Regions from separate parts of the Halalkalibacterium halodurans genome, predicted to be linked through region 3. Evidence: predicted binding sites of a transcription regulator. Region 3 holds the regulator's gene; each other region holds the start of a gene.
The links. The regulator LexA, encoded in region 3, represses DNA repair genes until DNA is damaged. The targets are predictions, from matches to a motif close to CGAACATATGTTCG.
Positions count from the first base shown of each region.

Region 1: a site for LexA is predicted at 2,101-2,114, ahead of FED51_RS15060 (YhjD family protein). Genes of this name have one in related genera too.
Region 2: a site for LexA is predicted at 2,290-2,303, ahead of parE (DNA topoisomerase IV subunit B). Genes of this name have one in related genera too.

Region 1 covers NZ_CP040441.1:3,093,118-3,099,121, reverse strand. The annotation lists gene FED51_RS15065 (YitT family protein) at 503-1,336, shown strand; gene FED51_RS15060 (YhjD family protein) at 1,716-2,075, opposite strand; gene FED51_RS15055 (hypothetical protein) at 2,195-2,416, shown strand; gene FED51_RS15050 ((2Fe-2S)-binding protein) at 2,423-3,196, shown strand; gene FED51_RS15045 (IDEAL domain-containing protein) at 3,490-3,783, shown strand; gene FED51_RS21185 (hypothetical protein) at 3,852-4,025, opposite strand; gene FED51_RS15040 (TetR/AcrR family transcriptional regulator) at 4,284-4,934, shown strand; gene FED51_RS15035 (acyl-CoA carboxylase subunit beta) at 4,938-6,004, shown strand, end outside.
Region 2 covers NZ_CP040441.1:2,289,019-2,295,022, reverse strand. The annotation lists gene fadH (2,4-dienoyl-CoA reductase) at 5-778, shown strand; gene FED51_RS11060 (VOC family protein) at 985-1,623, shown strand; gene FED51_RS11055 (CoA-binding protein) at 1,652-2,068, shown strand; gene parE (DNA topoisomerase IV subunit B) at 2,361-4,328, shown strand; gene parC (DNA topoisomerase IV subunit A) at 4,331-6,004, shown strand, end outside.
Region 3 covers NZ_CP040441.1:2,475,323-2,481,326, reverse strand. The annotation lists gene FED51_RS11990 (ferredoxin) at 740-988, shown strand; gene lexA (transcriptional repressor LexA) at 1,291-1,914, opposite strand; gene FED51_RS11980 (hypothetical protein) at 2,066-2,269, shown strand; gene FED51_RS11975 (YneB family resolvase-like protein) at 2,294-2,947, shown strand; gene FED51_RS11970 (DUF896 domain-containing protein) at 3,038-3,277, shown strand; gene tkt (transketolase) at 3,468-5,468, shown strand; gene sirA (sporulation inhibitor of replication protein SirA) at 5,700-6,004, shown strand, end outside.

The sequences.
Region 1 (6,004 bases), 620 kb from region 3:
ATTAACATTAGTTATAGACATAATGAGTTTTTAGTTCCATATATGGATATTATCGCTAAACCCAATCCACCTAGGAATACGTATTTGACTTCTGCTCTTGTGACGATCCTCCAATCAAAAATTGTATTTATAGATTACACATTCGATACTTTGCATGTGCGTACTCCATCACATTTCGCTCTTTTCTTTTAAAACCAAATTTTTTATGAAAAACCCCCTTTCCCATTGAAGTGCAATGAATTTCTTGTTGAAAATTGGATCTAACCAATGGATGGAAGAAATAGTGGAAATCTTACTTTGTTTTAGCTTGTTAATCGGTCTATAATAAAAAGCAAGTGCAGCATTGTAATATAAATAGCAACACCTATAGAACAGACAAAAAGCCCTTGATGCTTTGTCTAATAGGAGTTGAAGAAAATAGTCTGTAATCTTTATAAGGACTCCGATAATCTCTGATAAAAAAGATGAGAAGTATGAATTTGAAGGAACGGGTGATGATTCTGTGAATAAATTGTTTGATTATTTTATACTAACGATTGGATCTATTATTGTAGCAGTAGGACTTGAATTAATATTAGCGCCTAATAGTTTAGTAGATGGTGGAGTAACAGCAATTGCAATTATGCTTAATGCAATTTTTAATTTACCAATTTGGCTTGTATTCGTACTATTAAACATCCCATCTTTGTATGTGTCTGGTAAATATATGGGTAAAAAATTTATAATAAGAACCTTGTATGCGAACATCATTACTGCCTTTGCGCTAGTTAATATGGCTCCTTTTCCAGCAATAACAACATCTGAGGTATTAATTGTACTTTATGGAGGCTTGTTACTAGGGGTTGGAGTGGGGCTCGTTGTAAAGGCCGGTGGTGCTATAGATGGTACAGAGATGTTGGCTATATGGATTAATAAAAAATACCATATTCCTATTAGTAAGTTTTTATTGTTAGTTAATGCTCTGATTTTATCCACAGCTGCATTTGTATTTTCTCTAGAACAGGCCATGTTTTCGATTGCCGTCTTTTTTATTGTAACGAAAACAATAGATTTTATACTTGACGGAATTAATCAAGGGAAGTCAGTTATGATAATCTCAGAAAAACCGGAAGAAATAGGACAGCAATTAATTGATGAGTTAGGTATGACAATTACTTACCTTTATGGAGAAGGAGGATATAGCAATCAAGAAGTCCACTTAATTTATTGTATTACAGATCGTTTTAGGTATCCAAAGATAAAAGAGATAGCCCTTTCCATTGATCCTTCAGCAATCCTAGAAGCATCGTTTGTAACAGAAACAACAGGAGTGAAGAGGAAATCATTATTTAATTAAAAAAGAAATCAACATAACATCTTTTCTCTAACTTTCCTTTAAAATGAATAGGCAAATAAGTTCTTTTGATTTCTCTGAGGAGGATTAGAGAGAGTGGGGTCTTGTCAGCTTATAAATTTTTTTCTTTTAAGGTTTGGGAGTATTTTTATCCTTGCTTCCGCAATGCTTGGAATCATTTTGTTTCAGTCTGCCCCTGCTATTACCAAACGATTGTTTAAGACGAAGCAGGCAGAGCAGAAATGGCAAGTTCCTAGCTAAACAAACAAGGAAGGCTTTTCTTCCTTGTTTTTGTTTTGAGTAAGAACAATTATTTTCTAGAGAAGGCTGGAAGTATAAGATAACCGAGCGTTGCTAAATTAAGACTTAGGGGGACAAGCTTTTATTGTTTAGTCTCCAGTTTAAAAAGGTGTCGCTTCATATAGGTGAGAGCGTCGTGTTTCAATCTGGCATTCAACAATGAGAAAGTCCCTTCATATCCTTTAAAGTAGTAACTGTATTTCGTGAAAAATCCGTCGTTCTTTTCTTTTTTGATCGTTAATTGCTGTTTACGTAAAGCGCGCTGGAGAGCCCCGATTTCTCGACCTACTTCATGCATACGTTCCGTTAGAAACGAATGAAGCGACTCCTGACAGAAGAGCGAGGAAGCCTGTAACGTGTTAAAATCTTTCTCTAGTGCTTGGCGAACTAGTGTTAAAATAATATAGCGTTGCACCAGGTTTCGCTGTACTTCATCTAACATGCCAGTCACCACCAAAATTAAAATAGGAACATGTGTTCGTTGTTTATTGTACCCCTTTTCTGCTACAATGACAAGTACCATTTAAAAAACAAGAAGATAGATCGGAGCGATAGGTCAAGATGAGACAATTAGAAATTATACAGCGTTGGATTGACGAAAATCAGCTTGTTGTCATCTCCTTGCTCGAAGACGACCGAAAAGTCATCGGCCGAATTTTACATTATGATTCTAAAAACAGGGCATGTCTTGTCTATGATGATGATGGTAAAAGTGTTCATCATCTAGCTCTTACAGAAATTCAGTCTATTAAACGGACAGATGGAATGAAAAAAGGTGGGTGATCATTGATGGATGAAGAGATTCAGCAACAATTGAAGGAAATGTTTTTCGTCCATACATTTCCTGCGGAAAAGGTAGATCTAATGATCACAGAAACAGGACTTGTTGGCAAGGAAGGCGCATGGAAAATGGTGGAATGGCGAAATGGAATTTTGAAAGGGAAAGAGTTAAAAGTGGGAGGCGCAAGCATGATCAAGCCCTTCTCCCTCCTATTTGCTGCCCACTACTATTTAGCGTCTGTTAAGAACCAGTGGCTTCTATTTGATGAACTGGCGTTTTTCTCTAAAGGGAAGGAAGTAGGATTTGAGCTCAGGCGGGCCAGACTAGAACCATTAGCACTGAATGACATTTCTTCATATTTTACTGCACTTGCGAAACGAATTGCCCCGATCATTGAAAATATAGCAGAAGTGGCTGATTTGCCGAAAACCCATGCCTTCGGTTTACTAGCATTTCCCCTTTATCAACAGCAAAGTGCGTGGTTAAAAAAAGAAACTGATCAAACGACCGAACTGCGAATCCGGACAGATGGTGAGGTTTTAAAGCAGTTAAGTGGAGACGCATTTGGCTTAAAACGAAATCCGTTCGATGTAAAGTTTCGTTATGTCAGCAGTTGGGCGGACCCGAACGAACATGTTCGAATCAAACCTGCCTGTTGTTTAAGCTATTTAAAGGAAGGAGGAAACTATTGTTACTCCTGTCCGAAAATGGACACAGAGCAGCGGGAAGTGCGGGCAGCCCAATTGCGAGAACAGGCAGCCCAGCAGCAAAAGTCATCCTAAAAACAGGATAAATTGATTAGTAATGGATTTTCATTAAAATCGTACGGTTCCTCACGCAACTTTAGGCAGATGATCATTCGATCGTAGTTAGCATCGCCTACTGTCACGAGCATAAGAGTGCTCGTAGATTGATACTAAATTTCCGAAAAAAAGAAAGAATGAAAAGGTTTTCGATTGAGTTATACGGGGAATAGAAAGGTAAACCAGAGAATCAGCACTTATCTGGTTGAAAAAACGCTATGGCCGGCAACAATCGGAGAATGGAAATTTTAATAAGAAAGGGGATGCGGACGATGAGCCAACATTTTGCGATGGAGCGGCAGGCACTACGTCAATTGCGAAAGTTGAGAGTCGAAAAGCGTCCTGAGTCCGTTTTACAATCGTTGTACGCTCAAGCCATTTTAGAATATGCGATCTTTGCATATCGAAAAAAGGAAATTGACGAAGCGATCGATCAGGCGCTAGAAAAACGGGATCAAGACGCATTTATGTCACTTACGAACAAGCGTCAAGTATTTATAGACGAGTATAAAAACGGAAAAATAGTTGAAGAGCAAGGGCATAAACTCCAATTACTCTTTTTTTAACAAAAGAATGCTCACCCTTTCGGCGGGTGGGCATTTCTTTTAATGGCTACTGCAAAGCACTTTAATGATTAGGTTAAATGCAAGTAAGCATTTTGTTGAAGCGGTTCCTTTAAGATCATCACATCATAAAGCAAACGCAACGCTTCTTCTTCGTCCATTACTTGAATCGTATCATTGTACGTTTCACGTAGAAAGCGGTCATGCTCTAGCAACGATTGCATTTTAGCTTTTTCAAACTTCACCACAACCCCCACCTTTACAACCTCTCTTTGATAAAATATGAGCTTTTGGCCAAAGGGTGCAAGCTCTTCACTATTAATTTTAGCATGTCCAATAATAGAGAGGTAAATCCAATTCAGCGTTATTTTTTCGCGGGAGAAGTAGATTAAGTGAGATTGTCATCAGTATTTATTGACAATGGTGCGAACGTTTCATAAAATGAAAGCGGATACAAACGAAGGACTGACTAGTCGGTCTGATCGAGGAGAAGGGTGGAACGTATATTGAAAAGATCAACAAAGGAGCGAATTATCGAAACGGCCCTCCTTCTTTTTGAAGAACATGGGTTTCACGCCGTAACGGTAGATCGAATCGTGCAAGAAAGTGGGACGTCGAAGGGAGGATTTTATCATAATTTTAAATCAAAGGATGAGCTATTGTATACCATTCATGATTCGTTCATTACGTATGTGCTTGAAAAAGCGAGAGAAGCGTATGAAAAGTATGAAACACCAGCAGAACGTCTCCATGCTACGGTCCGTTCGTTTGTCATGATGTTTGATTTTTATCGTCCCCATGTAACCGTATTTTACCAGGAGTCATTATATTTAAGTTCAGATTACTTTAAGGATATTAAAAAGAAACGTGATCAATATAAACAATTAATGTTTCGTTTAGTCAAGGAAGGGATTGACGCTGGTGAGTTCCGAGAAGAAATCCCTGTCCCGATTACATCCATGGCTATTTTTGGGATGATCTACTGGACGTATAAATGGTATAAAACATCCGGAATGTACTCTGTGGCGGAGATTGCAGACATTTATGCTGATTTAGTACTGCACGCAGTGTTGACGCAAGAAGCATTGACTCGTCCTGATTATCAATCGCTGTTTCTTCAGCATGGTTTAAGGACGGGTGAAAGGAGTGTGTAACGAATGGATATGTTTGATCGGATTCATGAAATGGAAGTACGTCGCGATAAAGTGAAGCTCGGGGGTGGATCAAAACGGATCGATGCCCAACATGATCGAGGAAAGCTGACGGCACGTGAACGAATCGATTTGCTCCTTGATGAAGGAACGTTTGTCGAATTAAATCCATTTATCGAGCATCGTGGCTTGGATTTTGGAACGGCTGAAGCCCCTGGTGAAGGCGTTGTTACCGGATATGGAAAAGTCGATGGGCGACTCGTGTTTCTTTTCGCTCAAGACTTTACGGTTTTTGGCGGGGCGTTAGGAGAAATGCACGCGAGGAAAATCACAAAGGTGATGGACCTTGCCGCGGAAAATGGGGCCCCGATTATTGGTCTAAATGATTCAGGAGGGGCACGAATTCAAGAAGGTGTTCGTTCCCTTGATGGATATGGGGAAATTTTTTATCGGAATTCGATTTATTCAGGTGTCATCCCGCAAATTTCAGTGATTTTAGGTCCATGTGCTGGGGGGGCTGTCTATTCTCCGGCAATCACTGATTTTGTGTTCATGGTCGAAAAAACGAGTCAAATGTTTATCACAGGCCCGAAGGTGATTGAAAGCGTGACAGGGGCAAAAATAAACAGCGAAGATTTAGGCGGGGCGAAGGTTCATTCCACGATAAGCGGAAACGCCCATTTTACTGCCGCTTCTGAAGAGGGGGTTTTACAGCAGGTACGGAATCTCCTTTCCTATTTGCCTTCGAGCTTTGAAGAAAAGCCCCCACATCAACGAGCGAAGCATCCTGTTCCCCTTGACGAACGGGTGCAGGAATTGCTTGACATTGTCCCTGTTGACGGAACGAAAGTATATGATGTGCGCCACGTCATTAAAAAAGTAGTGGATGATGAACAGTTTCTTGAGGTCCAGCCTCAGTTTGCCCGAAACATAGTCGTTGGTTTCGCTCGAATCAACGGGGATACAGTCGGAATCATTGCCAACAATCCGAAAATGATGGCTGGCGGTTTAGACATTAATTCATCAGACAAATGCGCACGGTTTATCCGCTTTTGTGACTGTTTTAATATTCC
Region 2 (6,004 bases), 190 kb from region 3:
CTATATGAAAAATCAAACAATCATTGTCACGGGTGGCAGCAATGGAATGGGAAAGGCAATGGCGGCAAGGTTTGCTTCCCTAGGGGCAAATGTTGTGATCACAGGACGAGATCAAGAGCGTCTCGAAACGGCGAAAAGCGAAGTTGCACAAGATTCCGGACGAGTGTTGACCGTCCAAATGGATGTCAGGAATCCTGATGATGTGGAACGGATGGTGAAAGATACGCTCTCAGAGTTCGGAGCGATAGACGGACTTGTTAACAACGCAGCGGGTAATTTCTTATGCGCAGCTGAAGATTTGTCTCTGAATGGTTGGAAATCGGTTATTGATATCGTTCTCAATGGAACGTGGCATTGCACACAAGCGGTTGGGAAGGAGTGGATTAAGGACGGACGAAAAGGACATATCCTAAACATGGTCGCTACGTATGCGTGGACTGCAGGAGCAGGAGTTGTTCATTCGGCTAGCGCTAAGGCGGGAGTATTAGCAATGACTCGCACGCTTGCCGTAGAATGGGGAACAAAGTACGGCATTCGGTTGAATGCGATTGCTCCAGGACCAATTGAAGGAACAGGGGGGGCTGAGAAGCTAATCCTAAACGAGACATTTCAGAAGGCAGTTTTGCAGACGGTTCCTTTGAAACGATTTGGTACATTAGAGGAAATCGCAGGTCTTGCAGCTTATCTTTTCTCTGAAGAAGCTACCTATATGAATGGAGAATGCATTAGCCTTGACGGCGGTCAATGGCTGCGCGGAACCCTTTTCCCGTTTTCTTAAAGAAAGCGTTGACAAAGAAAATGTAAGCGGTTAAACTTTGTAATGAACCATACTTAGCTTCATGAAAAGCCATACAAGTAACACCTCTATTTTTTCAATTGACCAGCTTATCTTGCTGGTCTCTTTTTCTTTCGCTAGACATCCAGCATGTTTTCAGCGACAATTGTCATAGGATGGTATTAACTTGAAGAGAAGGAGGTTGACTCATGGAATTTGAAGCCGTAACATTTGCGACGAAGAAGCTTGATTCAGTAAAATCGTTTTACAAAGAAACATTGGGATTGCGGGTTACCCATGAAACAACCTCTCAGGTTACAATCCTTGTAGGTAGCACACTTGTAACGTTTGAACAATTTGAAGATGATGGTGAGCCGTTTTATCATTATGCGATCAACATTCCGAGCAATAAGTTGCAAGAGGCGAAAATGTGGCTGGAAAAACGAGTAACTTTGTTGCAGCATGAAGGAAAGAACGTTGTCCCATTTCCGCGTTGGAACGCGGAAGCCCTCTATTTTGAAGACCCTGCAGGCAATATCGTTGAATGGATTGCTCGCCATAATTTGAATCAAACAACATCCGAGCCTTTCGTGCCATCGGAGCAGCTTCTTTATGTAAGCGAAGTAGGTATAGTCACAGCAGATCTAGGTGAACAAACGAAGCTATTTGAATCCCTTGGCTATCCGGTTTGGGACCAAGGAACCGAACATTTTCGTGCCATCGGTGATGAACACGGACTTTTTATAACCGTGACAAAAGATAGACAATGGTTTATGTCTGAGCGCGTTTCGGATTTTTTTCCATTAGAAGTGATGACAAAATCGAATGGGAAGCTTTATTTTTACTAATGCTGAAAAGAGAAAAGGAGTTGATGCGATCATGATCACAAATCCAAGCGATGAAAAAATCAAACAAATTCTCCAAGAGGCAAAACGGATTGCGGTTGTTGGCTTATCTGGAAACCCTGACCGAACGTCATACATGGTCTCTGCTGCTATGCAACACGCCGGCTATGAGATCATACCAGTCAATCCGACCGTCGATGAAGTGTTAGGGGAAAAAGCAGTACCTTCTTTGCAAGATATTGAAGGAGCTGTGGACATCGTCAATGTGTTCAGACGGAGCGAACACTTACCGGACGTAGCGAGAGAAACGGTTGAGATTGGTGCACCAGTCTTTTGGGCACAGTTAGGTCTGGAAAACAAAGAAGCTTACGACTATTTACAACAGCACGGAGTAACGTCTATTATGAATCGTTGCATCAAAGTGGAGCACGCTAAATTCAAAGCATGAGAGAACAGCCCCGAGTCATGGCACTTGGGGCTGTTTCGTATCGTGAATCATGTAGTTATTACTTGTTACTAATGTGAGGTTCTTTTATATTCCTTTGACAAAGTGGCGATCGATCGTTAAAAATAGAGGAAATTGCACCGATGATAGAGAAGGATCTAGAAAAAGGTTGCGATTACCGAAAGAAACAGTACAATGGAAGAGCATAAAGGAAAAATGCAGTCCGAACATGCGTTTGTATGATATGATAAAAGAGAGAAAATGAGCGGACGGAAAAGTGAAAGGAGTACCAGATTTGGCACAAAGACAGGATTTCGTCTATAACGATGATGCAATTCAAGTATTAGAAGGACTGGAAGCTGTTCGCAAGCGTCCAGGAATGTATATAGGTAGTACAGATAGCCGTGGCCTCCACCACCTTGTTTACGAAATTGTCGACAATGCGGTCGATGAAGCGTTGGCTGGCTACGGATCGAATATAAATGTGACGATACATAAAGACCAGAGCGTATCGGTGCGAGATGAAGGACGTGGCATGCCGACGGGAATGCACAAGTTAGGCAAGCCCACCCCAGAGGTCATCTTAACTGTGCTCCATGCAGGAGGAAAATTCGGACAAGGCGGTTATGCCACAAGTGGAGGGCTTCACGGCGTTGGGGCTTCTGTTGTAAACGCCTTATCCGAATGGCTCATTGTTGAGATTAAGCGTGATGGTTGGGTATATGAACAGCGGTTTGAGAATGGGGGAAAGCCGTCAACAACCCTAGAAAAGAAAGGGAAAACTCGCCAAACAGGTACGACGATCCATTTCAAGCCAGATCCTACGGTATTTAGCACGACGAATTTCAATGTGGAAACACTTTCAGAAAGACTTCGCGAAGCGGCCTTTTTATTAAAAGGACTTAAGATTGAACTTGTGGATCTTCGAGACGATACGAAGGAAGTTTTCCATTATGAAGATGGCATTAAAGCGTTCGTTGAATATTTAAATGAGGATAAAGAAACGCTTCATCCAGTCGTTTTTTTTAATGGTGAGAGCAATGGGATTGAGATTGAGTTTGCCTTTCAGTTCAACGACGGCTATACCGAGAATGTTCTTTCGTTTGTAAACAACGTGCGGACAAAGGATGGGGGAACCCACGAGCTTGGCGCAAAGACCGCGATGACTCGTGCTGTGAATGAGTATGCTCGAAAAGCGAAGCTACTCAAAGAAAAGGATAAAAATCTAGATGGATCGGATATTCGCGAAGGATTTACCGCTCTTATTTCTGTTCGTGTTCCTGAGGAGAAGTTACAATTTGAAGGCCAAACGAAAGGAAAGCTCGGGACACCTGAGGCTCGTTCTGCCGTTGACAGCCTAGTTTCTGAAAAGCTCAGCTTCTTCTTTGAAGAAAACCCTGAAATGAGTTCGATGCTCATTCGCAAGGCGATTAAGGCAGCACAAGCGCGGGAAGCGGCACGGAAAGCCCGGGAGGAAGCGCGCAGCGGAAAGAAAAATAGACGGAGAGATGTGCTTTTAAGTGGGAAACTAACCCCAGCCCAATCGAAAAATCCGCAGCGTAATGAGCTTTACTTAGTGGAGGGTGACTCTGCAGGAGGCTCGGCAAAGCAAGGGCGGGACCGGAAATTCCAAGCCGTTCTTCCGCTCCGTGGAAAGGTCATTAATACGGAAAAAGCAAAAATCGACGACATTATGAAGAACGAAGAAATCCGCACCATTATTCATACGATCGGTGCAGGCGTAGGTGCCGATTTCACCCTCGACGATGTCAATTATGACAAAGTCGTCATTATGACTGATGCTGACACTGATGGTGCGCACATCCAAGTGTTGCTGTTGACGTTTTTTTATCGTTACATGCGCCCGCTCGTGGAAGCAGGCAAGGTCTATATTGCCTTACCTCCCCTTTACAAAGTAAGCAAAGGGTCAGGAGCAAAAGAAGTGGTAGAGTATGCATGGGACGAGGATGGTCTTAAAAAAGCGATCAAAAAGGTTGGACGAGGGTATACGATTCAGCGCTATAAAGGACTTGGGGAGATGAATGCAACCCAGCTTTGGGAGACGACAATGGATCCTGAAACGCGGACGCTGATTCGCGTTCGGATTGATGATGCAGCTCGTGCGGAAAAGCGTGTATCCACGCTCATGGGTGACAAAGTAGAACCGCGGCGTAAGTGGATCGAATCACATGTTGCGTTTGGCTTGGAAGAGGAAACAAACATCTTAGAAAACGAAAACCTAGCAGTAGTTGAGGAGGAATAAGGGTGGCACAAACAGAGCGTTATTTAGACCTCCCATTAGAAGAAGTGATCGGTGACCGTTTTGGTCGCTACTCAAAATATATTATTCAAGAGCGGGCGTTGCCTGATGCAAGGGATGGCCTGAAACCAGTACAGCGACGAATTTTATACGCTATGTACAGGGACGGCAATACGGCGGATAAACCGTTTCGAAAATCAGCAAAAACCGTGGGGAATGTGATCGGGAATTATCACCCACACGGTGATTCGTCCGTCTACGATGCGATGATCCGTATGAGCCAGGAATGGAAAGTGCGTAACATTCTTGTTGATATGCACGGGAATAACGGCTCGATTGACGGCGATCCACCAGCGGCGATGCGTTATACGGAAGCGCGACTGTCAAAAATAGCGGCAGAGCTTTTACGTGACATTGATAAAGAAACAGTGGATTACATCCCGAACTTTGATGATTCTGAACAAGAACCGGTCGTATTACCAGCTAAATTTCCGAATTTGCTCGTCAACGGCTCAACGGGAATTTCTTCTGGATATGCAACCGACATCCCACCTCATCATCTCGGGGAAGTGATCGATGGGGTCATTATGCAAATGGAGAATCCAAACGTTACTTTAGATGAGCTGATGCAGGTCATAAAAGGGCCAGACTTTCCGACAGGTGGAATCGTGCAAGGAATCGAAGGAATCCGCCAAGCTTACAGCACGGGAAAAGGGAAAGTAGTCGTACGTGGAAAAGCTGAAATTGAGGATCTACGTGGTGGTAAACAGCAAATTGTCATTACGGAAATCCCATATGAGGTCGTCAAGGCGAACCTCGTAAAAAAAATGGATGAAATTCGCTTTGACAAAAAGGTGGACGGGATTGCGGAGGTTCGTGATGACACGGACCGTACTGGATTGCGCATTGTCGTTGAGCTTAAAAAAGACGCCGATGCCAACGGGATTTTGCAGTATTTGTTCAAAAACACCGATTTGCAAATTACATATAACTTTAACATGGTGGCCATTCACAACAAGACGCCTCGATTAATGGGATTAAAAAGCTTAATCCAAGCCTACATCGATCACCAAAAAGATGTCATTATCCGACGGGCGACGTATGACTTGCAAAAAGCAAAGGATCGTCAGCACATCGTACAAGGGCTCATGAAGGCGATCTCGATCTTAGATGATGTCATTCAAACGATTCGAGCATCTAAAGATAAAAAGAACGCTAAGGATAATTTGATCGCCCAATTTGACTTTACGGAAGCTCAGGCAGAGGCGATTGTCACCTTGCAGCTATATCGTTTGACGAATACAGACATTACTACGCTGGAAGAAGAGGCTGCGGAACTTGAGCGGCGTATTCACGAATTAGAAGCGATTTTAGCCAGTGAAAAAAAGCTCATCGGGGTCGTTAAAAAGGAACTATTGGCCATTAAAAAACAGTTTGCTGATGAGCGCCGGACGATCATTAAAAAGGAGATCGAGGAGATCAAAATTACAATGGACGTCCTCGTCGCATCAGAAGATGTGATGGTGACGGTGACGAAGGAAGGATATGTGAAGCGAACAAGCCTAAGATCGTACGCAGCCTCAAACGGGGAACTCCCAGGTATGAAAGAAGGCGACTATTTATTAGGCCGTTATGAAATGAACACACAAGATACTCTCTTGTTGTTTACGAAAAAGGGG
Region 3 (6,004 bases):
GTAATAAACCTTAAGGAGCTGATGCAAGACTTGAAACGGGTTAAGTATTGGTTCGATTGCAAGGTCAAAGGTAAACATAGATATGACTACTATACAGAAAAGTGCATTATATGCGGTAAAAGAGCAAACAAGGATACCTGACTAGGTGTCCTATTTTTTAGAGAAGTTAAGACTTTAAGGGAAAAATTTTAAAATAATCGACTATAGATTTTATCACATTCTTGTAAGGGCTTTATCGCTAAGGTTTTTTAGGATTGTAAGGTTTTAAGGATGGGTATGAAAATTGATTGAACACTAGCGTACAACATAAATAAATTGGTATGTAAAATACCAGGATAAGGCTTAACTATAATGTTAGATCTTATAACACGAGGGTTGACGACACATTGCTCTAGTGAATAATTATTTATTGATAAGGGTATTTATGTTGTGTAAAATGTAGTTATCACCTAAGGCACGTACAAAAAATGAAAAGGCCACTGTGCAAGAGTATTCTATGAATGAGGAAACTTGTCCCGCACTCAGGATACACTTATAGGGACGTGAGCAGTACATGCAAACGTATGAATGTAATTCCTGAGGCCTCTTGAGGTGAAGTCACTTCAAGAGGTCTTTCAAAAAGTGATTGCTTTTTCGGGACACCTTTACTTACCGACGGAAAAGTCGGAATATTAAGTGAATGGTTGTTCCTACCTTTTATAAATAGATAGAACACAACAACCTTGGGAGGGAAATCGAAATGGCAAAGTATACGATTGTGGATAAGGAGACCTGTATTGCATGTGGAGCTTGTGGCGCAGCTGCTCCAGATGTTTATGATTATGATGACGAAGGATTGGCATACGTCATTTTAGACGATAACGAAGGGGTTGCCGAAGTACCAGAAGATTTGATCGAAGACATGGAAGATGCCCTTGAAGGCTGCCCTACCGATTCCATTCGCGTAGCAGATGAACCGTTTGAAGGAGATGCCAATAAATTTGAATAATAATTCAAGATGTAAAGCTAACGCGGATTAAAGCCAAGTCAACTTTTGTGTAAAAACAGTAAGAAGCAACGTCAATGGCATGAACCATTGGCGTGTTTTTTTGCTTACAATAGCTGTTAAGTATAAGAACAACTACGGATTTGCTGCCCTTTAAAGGTTCGGCAATCGCTGTGTCTTCTTTAGCTTCAGCACGATTGTACTAGTCAAATTAAATAGTAAAGCTCAAGGAGGGCCCTTGAGCTTTTTCTAGTGTAATGGGTTATAAACAAATAGAACGTTGCATAGATTGGTGGCAGGACAAGTTAATGGATGGTACGAAATACGCCTATGACTTTTCCTAAGATCGTACAAGATGTCAAAATAATAGGTTCCATTGTTGAGTTTTCCGGTTGAAGACGGATGTAATCTTTTTCGCGGAAGAATCTTTTAACGGTAGCCTCGTCTTCTTCTGTCATGGCAACAATGATATCACCGTTATCGGCCGTTTGCTGTTGTCGCACAATGACAAGATCTCCATCAAAGATGCCGGCCTCGATCATGCTGTCCCCTTGAATTCGCAGTGCATATGTGTTGTCGTTGGCTGTTAATTGTTCAGGTAGTGGGAAATATTCTTCCACATTCTCAACAGCTGTAATTGGCAATCCGGCAGTAACTTTCCCGACGACAGGGATATACGTAGCTTTCGCTTCAGTCGTTTCAGATGCCAAATTCTCTAAGTCTAGCACTTCGATCGCGCGAGGCTTCGTTGGGTCGCGACGAATGTACCCTTTTTTCTCTAGCCTAGATAAATGGCCATGAACAGTAGAGCTTGAAGCTAGTCCAACGGCTTCGCCAATTTCGCGAACAGAGGGAGGGTATCCTTTGGCTCGAACTTCTTCTTTGATATAATCTAAAATTTCTTGCTGTCTTCTAGATAGTTTTGACAAGGTGGGGCACCTCTCTTTTCTTTCCTATACTGACTAAATTATACCATGCGAACATATGTAATGCAAACATAAGTTCTAATTTATTGTTGACACAAACAAGTGTTCTTGTTTATGATAAAGGGGAACAAACATTCTTATGAGGTGATTCTCTATGCTTAGACGTTTATCTGGCCAAGAAATTTCATTGTTAGTTGTTGCACTTATTACGTTATTATTGATGTACGGAACGCTTATATTTGCTGATGATAGCGATCCTGCTTCTACCTCTATGTTCTCGTACGAACAAGAGGAGCAACACGAGAACCTTCACGGTCAAGGATCTGTCGTCTATGAATCGATTATGCATAATGACTAAGAGTAGATAGGTTGATGATGTCCATTGAAAGCCATTATTTATTGTCGTGTCAGCACAGAAAAGACGAGCCAAGAAACGTCCTTAGCTCGGCAAAAGCATGAGCTTCTCACCCTTGCAAATAAACATGCGCTAGAAGTCGTTGCTACATTGGAAGAGCGAGCAAGTGGCTTTTCTCTAGACAGGCCTGTATTGTTAGAATGCATAGATGCTTTCCAACGCGGGCAAGCTGATATCCTTCTTTGTCAAGATGATACAAGGCTTGCACGAGGGCATTCGAAGATAGCTTTGTTACATCAGTTACGAAAATTAGGTGTCTCCATCTATACGATTCGTGATCAGGGGGAGCTTCGGCTATCAGAAGCAGATGAAATGGTCCTTGACATTGTAGCGATCGTGGAAGAGTATCAGCGTAAGCTTCATAACAAAAAAATCAAGCGAGGAATGAAACAAGCCGTCAAAAATGGCTATCGTCCCGAACGGAATATAAAACAAGGTGTTTCTGGTGGGAGAGAACGAAAGGAACTGCCGATCAAGGAGATCGTTCGCCTTCGTCAGAAAAACCTAACGTTTCATGAAATTGCCTTAACACTACAAGGTCTTGGATTTAATGTCTCGAAAGCAACGGTGCATCGTCGTTATCAAGAATATATGGACGAGCAGCTTCATGGGGAACAATAGGGCCATTCTTTTGGTTCTCCTTAGTTGCAAGATAGTCAACGTTCATGTAGAGTGATAAGGATGATTGTGAGAAGTTAGGAGGAACAACCGATGCTTTCTAAGCAAAAAATCGAGCGGATCAATGAACTAGCAAAGCGAGCAAAAACAACAGGTCTGACAGATGGTGAGCTTCGCGAGCAAAAAAAATTACGTGAAGAATACATTCAACAATTTCGTCAGTCCTTTAAAAATCAACTACATTCGGTAACGGTCGTCGATGGAGCAGGAAATGACGTAACACCAGATAAATTAAAACAAAGCAAAAATAAGTACCGCAACGACATTCACTAACGCCAGGACAGATTCCTGGCGTTTTCTATCTCTTTAACAATCAAAATGTTAATATATTTGTTTACTAATTAATAATTACATGAATTTTTTTTTAACAAATCCTAAACGAATGCTTGTGCAATCGTCCGATAACGTTTATCATGAAAAGCGAAAAGAACGTTTTCAGTAACGGAAAGGATGAAGACAGACGATGTCGAAACATGTTGAACAGTTAGCAGTCAATACGATTCGAACGCTATCCATTGACAGTGTGGAAAAAGCCAATTCAGGACACCCTGGAATGCCGATGGGAGCAGCGCCGATGGCGTTTTGTTTATGGACGAAATTCATGAACCATAACCCAGCTAATCCAGACTGGGTAAATCGCGATCGCTTTGTTTTATCGGCAGGGCACGGCTCGATGCTTTTGTACAGCCTACTACACCTTACAGGCTACGACCTCTCGCTTGAGGAGTTACAAAACTTCCGACAATGGGGAAGCAAAACACCTGGGCATCCAGAGTATGGGCATACACCTGGTGTAGAAGCGACGACAGGTCCACTTGGACAAGGGGTTGCAATGGCCGTAGGTATGGCAATGGCAGAACGTCATTTAGCTGCTACATACAACCGCGATGGGTATAATATCGTTGACCATTACACCTATACGATTTGTGGAGATGGCGATTTAATGGAAGGTGTTTCAGCAGAAGCAGCGTCTCTTGCTGGTCACTTAAAACTAGGGCGCATGATCTTGTTGTACGATTCCAACGATATTTCCCTTGATGGGGACCTACACCATTCATTCTCTGAAAGCGTAGAGGACCGCTTCAAAGCTTATGGATGGCACGTAGTTCGTGTCGAGGATGGAAACAATCTAGACGAAATTGCGAAAGCGATTGAAGAGGCGAAGGCGGACGAGCGCCCATCGTTAATTGAAGTAAAGACAACCATCGGATTCGGTTCACCGAATAAGGGAGGAAAATCCGTATCTCATGGAGCGCCTCTTGGAGCGGACGAAGTGAAGTTAACAAAGGAAGCCTATGAATGGACATATGAAAATGAATTTCATATCCCAGAAGAAGTGGCTGCTTATTATGAGCAGGTCAAACAGCAAGGAGCTGAGAAGGAAGAGAGCTGGAATGAGCTGTTCGCCCAATATAAAAAAGCATACCCTGAGCTCGCGAGCCAGTTCGAACTAGCTGTTCACGGCGATCTTCCAGAGGGGTGGGATGCTGTTGCGCCATCTTATGAGGTCGGCAAATCAGTTGCCACTCGTTCTTCATCCGGTGAAGCATTGAACGCTTTTGCGAAAACTGTCCCTCAACTCTTTGGTGGCTCAGCTGACTTGGCTTCTTCAAACAAAACGCTCATTAAGGGGGAAGCTAATTTCTCCCGTGATGACTACAGCGGTCGTAACGTTTGGTTTGGTGTTCGGGAATTTGCCATGGGTGCTGCCATGAACGGAATGGCTTTACACGGCGGCTTGAAAGTGTTTGGCGCCACATTTTTCGTCTTCTCTGATTACTTGCGCCCTGCGATTCGTTTAGCTGCTTTAATGCAATTGCCGGTCATCTACGTATTTACTCATGACAGCATTGCAGTTGGCGAAGATGGACCAACACATGAGCCGGTAGAGCAGCTTGCCTCTTTACGTGCGATGCCAGGGTTGTCTGTGATTCGTCCAGCAGACGGAAACGAATCGGTAGCTGCGTGGAAACTCGCACTCGAAAGTAAAGATCAACCGACGGCTCTCGTCTTATCAAGACAAAATTTACCGACTCTTGAAGGCGCAGTGGACCGTGCATATGATGGTGTCTCAAAAGGCGCCTACGTTTTGGCACCAGCTAATGGTTCTGCTGATCTTTTATTACTCGCTTCAGGGTCAGAGGTATCCCTTGCAGTGAATGCCAAAGAAGCCCTTGAGAAAGAGGGTATTCATGCGGCTGTTGTCAGTATGCCTAGCTGGGATCGTTTTGAAGCGCAATCGGCAGACTACAAAGAGGAAGTACTTCCGTCCGATGTGACCGCTCGACTTGCAATTGAAATGGGATCTTCACTTGGCTGGGCGAAATATGTAGGGAATCAAGGGGATGTTGTAGCGATTGATCGCTTTGGTGCATCAGCCCCAGGTGAACGAATCATGGAAGAGTTTGGCTTTACCGTTCAACATGTAGTTGCTCGTGCGAAGGCACTCCTTGAAAACAAATAATTACTGTGGGCTTGCATGGAAAACCATGCGGCCCTTTTTTACGCACTGAGTATTTTTTTGAAAAATCAAAATAATAAAGAAGAGAGCATCTATTTGTCCTTTTAGAGCATTTTCTTCAGAAAAAGTAGGCTTTCGACAAAAAAAGTGTTCTCTTGCTCCACTTTCAGACAAGGTCTTTTTCAAAGAAGCAGTATACTATTGAAAAGAATACATGAAGGGGACGTGGTGAGCGTGAGACAGTACGAGTTGTATTTAATCGTCGACGAGGTGGCTCGGCAATACTTTGGACAAGAGAGCAAACTGTTTCATCTCTTTTTAGAAAAAGAGCATGCCACAAAGGTGAATGAAGCGTTAATAAAAAAACAAATTCAATATATTACAGAAGCGATACCGACGCTTCATCTTCAGCATGTTCTTCACCATTTACAGCCAGCTGGTTTTACGGTGGAAAAGACGAAGACCACCTTTCGCCTTTATGCGAGCCGTTCTGAATCACAAGCCGAACTGTTCATTCAACAAGATCGCTTATTGTTAAC